Regions from separate parts of the Bacillus shivajii genome, predicted to be linked through region 2. Evidence: a T-box and tRNA genes for the amino acid it is inferred to sense, from the RefSeq annotation. Region 2 holds a T-box; the other regions hold tRNA genes.
The links. The T-box of region 2 lies ahead of LGQ02_RS14865 (valine--tRNA ligase). A T-box ahead of a tRNA ligase gene usually reads a tRNA of that ligase, here a tRNA-Val.

Region 1 (3,256 bases), 2.0 Mb from region 2:
GAAACTAAAGGAAATGTGAATTGAACTTTGATGTCTTTTCATACAGAGCCTTCATTCATTTTTTGGACTAAACTAAATGGATTCGATATTTTGACTTTATTCCAACATCAATATCACTTCTTCTGAACTTTCCCTATATATAATAAGGGAGGCGGTTTCACCGTAGTTTACAGGCTTTTCCCTTCTCAGTATTCTTCCTAATTATATGTTCACTTTCCAGTACGATCTGATTGTCTACACGTACTTAGCAGAAAAATCAAAAAAAACGACTCTCAACGTTTTTTAAATCGTTAAGAGTCGCTGGATTATCATTTATGTATGGTACCGGTGGTCGGGGTCGAACCGACACTCCAGAAGGAACACGATTTTGAGTCGTGCGCGTCTGCCAATTCCGCCACACCGGCAAATCACACTGGCAGTATATATTGATAAATTATAATTGGTGCCGAGGGCCGGACTTGAACCGGCACGGTAGTCACCTACCGCAGGATTTTAAGTCCTGTGTGTCTGCCAATTCCACCACCCCGGCATGAGGTATAAAGGACTTTTTATTATGGAGGCGGCACCCGGATTCGAACCGGGGATCAGGGTTTTGCAGACCCATGCCTTACCACTTGGCTATGCCGCCATATGTTATTCTGGAGCGGAAGACGGGATTCGAACCCGCGACCCCCACCTTGGCAAGGTGGTGTTCTACCACTGAACTACTTCCGCATGAAAATGGCAGGGCTAGCAGGATTCGAACCTGCGAATCACGGAATCAAAATCCGATGCCTTACCGCTTGGCTATAGCCCTTTAATTTATCTCGAATGGGGCGGCTGATGGGAATCGAACCCACGAATGCCGGAACCACAATCCGGTGCGTTAACCACTTCGCCACAACCGCCATAATAATCATATACATTAAACAGTATAATCTAAACCCTTGTATTATGTTCAGAAAAATACTGATAAATTTAAAATTATGGTTTTGTAAGTTTCGTTCAGTATTCAAATGGTGGAGGGGGAGAGATTCGAACTCCCGAACCCTGAGGGAGCGGATTTACAGTCCGCCGCGTTTAGCCACTTCGCTACCCCTCCAAATGAGACAATAAATATATTACCGAATCTTTTATAATTCGTCAAGAGAAAATAAAAAATGGTGCTGGCCAGAGGACTTGAACCCCCAACCTACTGATTACAAGTCAGTTGCTCTACCAATTGAGCTAGGCCAGCAAAAAAATGGTGGCTCGGGACGGAATCGAACCGCCGACACACGGATTTTCAGTCCGTTGCTCTACCGACTGAGCTACCGAGCCAAATGGCGGTCCCGACGGGAATCGAACCCGCGATCTCCTGCGTGACAGGCAGGCATGTTAACCGCTACACCACGGGACCACACAAATATGTATTTAAAATTTGGTTGCGGGGGGCGGATTTGAACCACCGACCTTCGGGTTATGAGCCCGACGAGCTACCAGACTGCTCCACCCCGCGTCGTTATGAAAGCTTACGGATAATGTTATGCTCCGTAGCATATTAGACTGTCTCTTCCTCTTCTAGCACCGCTTTGTAGTTTATGCGTCGAGACAACTCGTAGATCATTCGACGATGTTGCGCTCGTTGCTCCACCCCGCGACGATATGAAAGCTTACAGGTGAACACGATTTTGAGTCGTGTGCGCTTGTATAAAATGGTGGAGGATGGCGGGCTCGAACCACCGACCCCTTGCTTGTAAGGCAAGTGCTCTCCCAACTGAGCTAATCCTCCAAATTGGTGACCCATAGGGGATTCGAACCCCTGTTACCGCCGTGAAAGGGCGGTGTCTTAACCACTTGACCAATGGGCCTTATATTTCTGGCGGAGAGAGAGGGATTTGAACCCTCGAGACGGGTTTAAACCGCCTACACGATTTCCAATCGTGCTCCTTCGGCCACTCGGACACCTCTCCGTATGGCTCCACAGGTAGGACTCGAACCTACGACCGATCGGTTAACAGCCGATTGCTCTACCACTGAGCTACTGTGGAATAAAAATTGGCCCAGCAACGTCCTACTCTCACAGGGGGAGAGCCCCCAACTACCATCGGCGCTGGAGAGCTTAACTTCCGTGTTCGGCATGGGAACGGGTGTGACCTCTCCGCTATCGTCACTGGACTTATGAAATTGAGAAGTATTGTACTCTCAAAACTAGATAACATTTGACTGATGACCTTCGGTCTGAAGGTTAATGTAATACTTTGGTTAAGCCCTCGATCGATTAGTATCTCTCAGCTCCACGTGTTGCCACGCTTCCACATGAGACCTATCAACCTCATCTTCTCTGAGGGATCTTACTCACTTGACGTGATGGGAAATCTCATCTTGAGGGGGGCTTCATGCTTAGATGCTTTCAGCACTTATCCCGTCCACACGTAGCTACCCAGCTATGCTCTTGGCAGAACAACTGGTACACCAGCGGTGTGTCCATCCCGGTCCTCTCGTACTAAGGACAGCTCCTCTCAAATTTCCTACGCCCGCGACGGATAGGGACCGAACTGTCTCACGACGTTCTGAACCCAGCTCGCGTACCGCTTTAATGGGCGAACAGCCCAACCCTTGGGACCTACTTCAGCCCCAGGATGCGATGAGCCGACATCGAGGTGCCAAACCTCCCCGTCGATGTGGACTCTTGGGAGAGATTAGCCTGTTATCCCCAGGGTAGCTTTTATCCGTTGAGCGACGGCCCTTCCATACGGTGCCGCCGGATCACTAAGCCCGACTTTCGTCCCTGCTCGACCTGTATGTCTCGCAGTCAAGCTCCCTTATGCCTTTGCACTCTGCGAATGATTTCCAACCATTCTGAGGGAACCTTTGGGCGCCTCCGTTACTTTTTAGGAGGCGACCGCCCCAGTCAAACTGCCCACCTGACACTGTCCCTGAACCGGATCACGGTCCGAGGTTAGAATTCCAGTACAGCCAGGGTAGTATCCCACCGACGCCTCCACCGAAGCTAGCGCTCCGGCTTCCAAGGCTCCTACCTATCCTGTACAAGCTGTACCAAAATCCAATATCAAGCTACAGTAAAGCTCCATGGGGTCTTTCCGTCCTGTCGCGGGTAACCTGCATCTTCACAGGTAATATAATTTCACCGGGTCTCTCGTTGAGACAGTGCCCAAATCGTTGCACCTTTCGTGCGGGTCGGAACTTACCCGACAAGGAATTTCGCTACCTTAGGACCGTTATAGTTACGGCCGCCGTTTACTGGGGCTTCAATTCAGAGCTTCTCCCTAATGGG
Region 2 (3,256 bases):
CCTACTTTTATCTTGTCATGGAGGTGCCTGGCACTTTGTTGTTTAGTCATCCCCTTTTTCATGACTAGTAGGTATGGAAAGAGGGGGTTCGAGCGTACCAGGTAGTATTCTACCAGGTACGCTTCCGCTACATACAAATAAATTAAATTCCTACAATGAATGATTATGTAAGATAAAAAGCTTGTCCAAAATAATCATAATGAACAGCTTCTAGTATGATAACCATTGGTTTGTCAATAGTTACCACAAAATTGTGCGGGACCTGGTCCCGCACAATTTTACTAGAACCAGCTGAAGGTGTGAGATAAATAGATGATGACAAGGACAGCGAGTAAGATGACGTCAAAGGTTGTTGGCAAAAGCAAAGTTCTAATGAGCTGGAAAATGATCAGTGGGAGCAAAATCTGATAAAAAACATCAATGATTCTTTTTACTATTCGAGGAGACCGAAAATGTTTATGCCAGCGTCGACGTCGTCTCATAAGCTTTCCTCCTTCATCATCGTTTAAGTAAATTTATAAGTGCTTTTTCTACTACCTAATTTATGCATTACATAGTAAATGGTGTGTGTAAAATCATGAATCATATCTTAGATCAGATGCTATTTTAACAGTTGGGCAAACCTTATCTCCAAATTCCCTAAGAATAAATGGAGCAAATGTATAAAGTTAGATAAGCGAGCTTATACTGTTGGATATACTTCATAGATGGTAAATGAATAGAGAAAAAACCTTATAGTCATATGTACATTTCTCATTCAAAACAAAATGAAACTATTGATTATAGACTAAAGAAAAGGTAAAATACGAATACAAACGTCTTTTGGCAAATTTACGCAAAAAATGTAATCAGCCAAAAACAAATCATAAACTCATGTATAAAACGTTGATAGGGAGGAGTACATCTCGAACCCATCAGAGAGGAAAACTATCGCAAAACAGCGATGCTGGAAGGTTTTCTTGGATGTAAAGATGGAAGGTCGCCCTGGAGTTGCTTTTATGAACAATGTGAAACTTGTCAGTCTTTAAAGCTATGGCTACACATTTATTAGTAAAAGCCGCATCAGCCCCGTTAAGGCTTTGAGTGTACAGCTAATTTTACGTAAATTGTAGATGCTAAACAAAGCATGAACAAGCCCTTTTAGCTGTAAACAAAGGTGGTACCGCGAGGAATTTAAGCTCCCTTCGTCCTTTGACGAACGGGGGCTTTTTGTATTCTCAAAAATTCACAGACCAGGTCCCGTACAATTTTGTGAACTATATTGACAATTAGGAATGTTTATATCTAAGGAGGAAAGATGATGACTGATCAAAATCAAGAAGTATCAATGCCGCCGAAGTATGATCCTCAGGCGACAGAAGCGAAGTGGTACCCATATTGGGTAAATGGAAAATTCTTCGAAGCAACTGGAGATGAGAATAAGAAACCTTATACAATTGTTATTCCACCACCGAATGTAACAGGGAAACTTCACCTTGGTCACGCGTGGGATACGACGCTCCAAGACATTCTCATTCGTACAAAACGTATGCAAGGGTACGACGCACTTTGGCTTCCAGGAATGGACCATGCTGGAATTGCAACGCAAGCGAAAGTTGAAGGAAAACTTCGTGAAGAAGGCGTTTCTCGTTATGACCTTGGTCGTGAAAAGTTTTTAGAAAAATCATGGGAATGGAAAGACGAATATGCGGACTTTATCCGTAACCAATGGTCTAAACTTGGCCTTTCTCTTGACTACTCTCGCGAGCGCTTTACCCTTGATGAAGGCTTATCTAAAGCAGTAAGGGAAGTATTTGTTCGGCTATATGAAGAAGGGCTTATTTACCGTGGCGAATATATTATCAACTGGGATCCACAAACGAAAACAGCGTTATCTGACATCGAAGTTATTTACAAAGATGTTCAAGGTGCCTTTTACCATATGAAATATCCGTTAGCTGATGGCTCGGGGCATATTGAAGTAGCAACGACTCGTCCAGAAACGATGTTAGGGGATACGGCTGTAGCGGTTCACCCTGAAGATGACCGTTACAAACATCTCATTGGCAAAAAAGTAAAGCTACCAATCGTTGGTCGTGAAATTGACATTGTCGCTGATGATTACGTAGATATGGAGTTTGGTTCTGGCGCAGTAAAAATTACTCCAGCACACGATCCAAATGACTTTGAAATTGGAAACCGTCATAATCTTGAGCGCGTTCTCGTTATGCATGAAGATGGTAAGATGAACGATAATGCTGGAAAATACGAAGGTATGGACCGATTTGAATGTCGTAAGCAAATAGTTAAAGATCTACAAGATGATGGTGTCCTTTTCAAAATCGAAGAACATATGCATAGTGTTGGTCACTCTGAGCGAAGTGGAGCAGTTGTAGAACCATATTTATCAACACAATGGTTTGTAAAAATGGGACCTCTTGCAGAACAAGCGATTGAATTACAAAAATCCGAGAATAAAGTAAACTTTGTTCCTGACCGTTTTGAAAAAACGTATATGCATTGGATCGAAAACATCCGTGACTGGTGTATTTCACGTCAGCTATGGTGGGGACATCGTATTCCAGCTTGGTATCATAAAGAAACTGGAGAACTTTACGTAGGTCGCACAGAACCAGAAGATATTGAAAATTGGGAGCAAGATGTAGATGTACTTGATACGTGGTTCAGCTCAGCTTTATGGCCATTTTCAACGATGGGCTGGCCGGATGAAGAAGCAGCTGACTATAAGCGTTACTATCCAACAGATGCACTAGTTACAGGTTATGACATCATCTATTTCTGGGTTGCCCGTATGATTTTCCAAGGTCAACAATTTACCAACGAGCGTCCATTCAAAGACGTCCTCATTCACGGACTCGTACGTGACTCTGAAGGCCGAAAAATGAGTAAGTCTCTTGGTAATGGTGTCGACCCAATGGATGTTATTGATAAGTACGGTGCCGATGCGCTTCGTTTCTTCTTATCAACAGGCAGCTCACCAGGTAATGACCTTCGTTTTTACTGGGAAAAAGTTGAGGCGAACTGGAACTTCGGTAATAAGATCTGGAACGCATCACGATTTGCTCTGATGAACATGGACGGCTTGAAGTACGAAGAAATTGATTTAACAGGCAAGAAAACAATTGCTGATAAGTGGATTCTTACTCGCCTTCAAGAAACAATCGACCACGTTACGAAGTTTATTGATGTTTATGAGTTTGGAGAAGTCGGTCGTGCCCTTTACAACTTCATCTGGGATGACTTCTGTGACTGGTAT
Region 3 (3,256 bases), 1.9 Mb from region 2:
CTCCCCAGGCGGAGTGCTTAATGTGTTAACTTCGGCACTAAGGGCATCGAAACCCCTAACACCTAGCACTCAACGTTTACGGCGTGGACTACCAGGGTATCTAATCCTGTTTGCTCCCCACGCTTTCGCGCCTCAGCGTCAGTTGTAGGCCAGAAAGTCGCCTTCGCCACTGGTGTTCCTCCACATATCTACGCATTTCACCGCTACACGTGGAATTCCACTTTCCTCTCCTACACTCAAGTCCCCCAGTTTCCAATGACCCTCCACGGTTGAGCCGTGGGCTTTCACATCAGACTTAAGAGACCGCCTGCGCGCGCTTTACGCCCAATAATTCCGGACAACGCTTGCCCCCTACGTATTACCGCGGCTGCTGGCACGTAGTTAGCCGGGGCTTTCTGGTTAGGTACCGTCAAGGTGCCGCCCTATTCGAACGGCACTTGTTCTTCCCTAACAACAGAGCTTTACAATCCGAAGACCGTCATCACTCACGCGGCGTTGCACCGTCAGGCTTTCGCCCATTGCGGATGATTCCCTACTGCTGCCTCCCGTAGGAGTCTGGACCGTGTCTCAGTTCCAGTGTGGCCGATCACCCTCTCAGGTCGGCTACGCATCGTCGCCTTGGTAAGCTCTTACCTCACCAACTAGCTAATGCGCCGCGGGCCCATCTTACAGTGTTAGGATAAATCCCAACTTTTACAATAGAGTCATGCGACTCTATTGGTCATCTGGTATTAGCCCCGGTTTCCCGGAGTTATCCCAGTCTGTAAGGCAGGTTGCCCACGTGTTACTCACCCGTCCGCCGCTGACCTCATAAAAGTAAACTTTTAATTGGTCCGCTCGACTTGCATGTATTAGGCACGCCGCCAGCGTTCGTCCTGAGCCAGGATCAAACTCTCCAATAAATTGTGATGAAAAAATCATCTTAAGAGTTTAATGTCTCTGACATCAAAAAAAAAAAAAAAAAAAAAAAAAAAAAAAAAATTCATTGACGGGATATTTTTATATCCCATTTCGCTTGGCTTTTTGTTTAGTTTTCAAAGGTCAATATATGGTGGGCCTGAGTGGACTCGAACCACCGACCTCACGCTTATCAGGCGTGCGCTCTAACCAGCTGAGCTACAGGCCCTCAAGCAACATTAACTACTATATCATCGATAAGATAATGATGCAAGAGTTATTTTAAAATAATTTTCATGGAGCGGGTGATGAGAATCGAACTCACGACATCAGCTTGGAAGGCTGAGGTTTTACCACTAAACTACACCCGCATATATTATAAATGACTACCTTATTATAAAACACTGAAATATCCTGGTCGGGAAGACAGGATTTGAACCTGCGACCCCTTGGTCCCAAACCAAGTGCTCTGCCAAGCTGAGCTACTTCCCGTATTATTTTTCGGATTAGCGCTGACAACTGATAAGAGATAGTTAATGGCGCGCCCGAGAGGAGTCGAACCCCTAACCTTTTGATCCGTAGTCAAACGCTCTATCCAATTGAGCTACGGGCGCCTATATTAGGCTGTTATATAAAATGGTGCGGTCGAGAGGATTTGAACCTCCACGGGGTCGCCCCCACTAGGCCCTCAACCTAGCGCGTCTGCCGTTCCGCCACGACCGCAACAAATGAAAGATTATTATAATGGTGCGGGTGGAGGGAGTCGAACCCCCACGCCCGAAGGCACTAGATCCTAAGTCTAGCGCGTCTGCCAATTCCGCCACACCCGCACACTAAAATAAAAAAAATGGCGGTCCCGACGGGAATCGAACCCGCGATCTCCTGCGTGACAGGCAGGCATGTTAACCGCTACACCACGGGACCACACTATTTGACGTCTATTATATTTAATTAATGGTGGAGGATGGCGGGCTCGAACCACCGACCCCTTGCTTGTAAGGCAAGTGCTCTCCCAACTGAGCTAATCCTCCCTATTTGTTTGAAATAAGCGGCGAATCTCTTTGTCAGATGCGCTCACTCACATCCTCACGTATGTGGTATACGCTCCAGTGCTCGTTCCCTTTCTTCCTCGACCTTCTTGCTTCTTTCAAACAAAACGATCTGCATAAGGGGCGGCGAATCTCTTTGTCAGATGCGCTCACTCACATCCTCATGTATACGAGACTTTGAAAAAACTAATGGTGACCCGTAGGGGATTCGAACCCCTGTTACCGCCGTGAAAGGGCGGTGTCTTAACCACTTGACCAACGGGCCTAATATTTAATGGCGGAGAAGGAGGGATTTGAACCCTCGCGCCGCTCACACGACCTACTCCCTTAGCAGGGGAGCCCCTTCAGCCACTTGGGTACTTCTCCATAAGAATGGCTCCACAGGTAGGACTCGAACCTACGACCGATCGGTTAACAGCCGATTGCTCTACCACTGAGCTACTGTGGAATATTGTTAGTGTTTTTTTGCGACTTTTATATCTTACACAATCAACAAGATTATGTCAACTGTTTTTTTACGGAGTCGCATTCTCTCTTAATTATATTTATCTGCTTACTTTTAGCTTGTCCCATTTATTAAGGAACAAAAATGAGTAAGGACTTCCCCCAAAAAAAGAAATGGCTCCACAGGTAGGACTCGAACCTACGACCGATCGGTTAACAGCCGATTGCTCTACCACTGAGCTACTGTGGAATAATAACGACAATTATTATTTTAAACAAAGATAATATTAATGTCAAACCCACGTTACTGTAGTTGTTCACTTCCTTAATGTTGTTGGTAGGCTCTCTTGATGAGATTTATATAATAGCATAGAGATTTAATAAAAATCAACTTTTTATCCAGAAATCGTTTTAACAATTTTTAACTTTCCTTTACACTTCCCACAAACATACTTCTTCGTATCTATTCTTCTTTTCCTTTTATAGATTAAATCACAAGAAGTACATTGGTACATATGAATGACCTTAGATTTTTTCCGAGTCCCAGGGAGTGTTTGACAATGCCTCGAGCCACCAACCGCTTTTAGCAAATTTTTAAACTCTCTATCTTTATGCATGTACCCTTTTCCTTCAATGTGTAAGTGGTAATGGCAAAGTTCATGCTTAATGATTTTTACTAACTCTTCATATCCGAAGTGTTCATAATGCTTTGGGTTGATCTCAATATGGTGATCTGCTAATGAGTAACGCCCCCCTGTTGTTCTTAACCTATTATTAAAATATGCATCATGCTGGAACGGCTTATTAAATGAATTTACCGATATCTGTTCAACTAACTGTTGTAATTGTTCATTATTCACTTCCTA

Region 1: it encodes a tRNA-Val, which carries the amino acid that the T-box ahead of LGQ02_RS14865 (valine--tRNA ligase) is inferred to sense. The anticodon was not compared.
Region 3: it encodes a tRNA-Val, which carries the amino acid that the T-box ahead of LGQ02_RS14865 (valine--tRNA ligase) is inferred to sense. The anticodon was not compared.

What each region holds. Positions count from the first base shown of each region.
Region 1 covers NZ_CP084703.1:1,042,803-1,046,058, reverse strand. The annotation lists tRNA gene LGQ02_RS05050 (tRNA-Leu) at 320-404, opposite strand; tRNA gene LGQ02_RS05045 (tRNA-Leu) at 441-529, opposite strand; tRNA gene LGQ02_RS05040 (tRNA-Cys) at 555-628, opposite strand; tRNA gene LGQ02_RS05035 (tRNA-Gly) at 640-714, opposite strand; tRNA gene LGQ02_RS05030 (tRNA-Gln) at 722-796, opposite strand; tRNA gene LGQ02_RS05025 (tRNA-His) at 812-887, opposite strand; tRNA gene LGQ02_RS05020 (tRNA-Tyr) at 997-1,081, opposite strand; tRNA gene LGQ02_RS05015 (tRNA-Thr) at 1,141-1,216, opposite strand; tRNA gene LGQ02_RS05010 (tRNA-Phe) at 1,224-1,299, opposite strand; tRNA gene LGQ02_RS05005 (tRNA-Asp) at 1,303-1,378, opposite strand; tRNA gene LGQ02_RS05000 (tRNA-Met) at 1,401-1,477, opposite strand; tRNA gene LGQ02_RS04995 (tRNA-Val) at 1,675-1,750, opposite strand; tRNA gene LGQ02_RS04990 (tRNA-Glu) at 1,755-1,829, opposite strand; tRNA gene LGQ02_RS04985 (tRNA-Ser) at 1,839-1,931, opposite strand; tRNA gene LGQ02_RS04980 (tRNA-Asn) at 1,935-2,009, opposite strand; rRNA gene rrf (5S ribosomal RNA) at 2,020-2,136, opposite strand; rRNA gene LGQ02_RS04970 (23S ribosomal RNA) at 2,220-3,256, opposite strand, start outside.
Region 2 covers NZ_CP084703.1:3,052,170-3,055,425, reverse strand. The annotation lists gene LGQ02_RS14870 (hypothetical protein) at 282-482, opposite strand; T-box leader at 877-1,195, shown strand; gene LGQ02_RS14865 (valine--tRNA ligase) at 1,301-3,256, shown strand, end outside.
Region 3 covers NZ_CP084703.1:505,800-509,055, reverse strand. The annotation lists rRNA gene LGQ02_RS02590 (16S ribosomal RNA) at 1-902, opposite strand, end outside; tRNA gene LGQ02_RS02585 (tRNA-Ile) at 1,050-1,126, opposite strand; tRNA gene LGQ02_RS02580 (tRNA-Gly) at 1,195-1,268, opposite strand; tRNA gene LGQ02_RS02575 (tRNA-Pro) at 1,313-1,389, opposite strand; tRNA gene LGQ02_RS02570 (tRNA-Arg) at 1,435-1,511, opposite strand; tRNA gene LGQ02_RS02565 (tRNA-Leu) at 1,535-1,620, opposite strand; tRNA gene LGQ02_RS02560 (tRNA-Leu) at 1,643-1,727, opposite strand; tRNA gene LGQ02_RS02555 (tRNA-Asp) at 1,746-1,821, opposite strand; tRNA gene LGQ02_RS02550 (tRNA-Val) at 1,853-1,928, opposite strand; tRNA gene LGQ02_RS02545 (tRNA-Glu) at 2,137-2,211, opposite strand; tRNA gene LGQ02_RS02540 (tRNA-Ser) at 2,222-2,312, opposite strand; tRNA gene LGQ02_RS02535 (tRNA-Asn) at 2,320-2,394, opposite strand; tRNA gene LGQ02_RS02530 (tRNA-Asn) at 2,566-2,640, opposite strand; gene LGQ02_RS02525 (SprT family protein) at 2,786-3,250, opposite strand.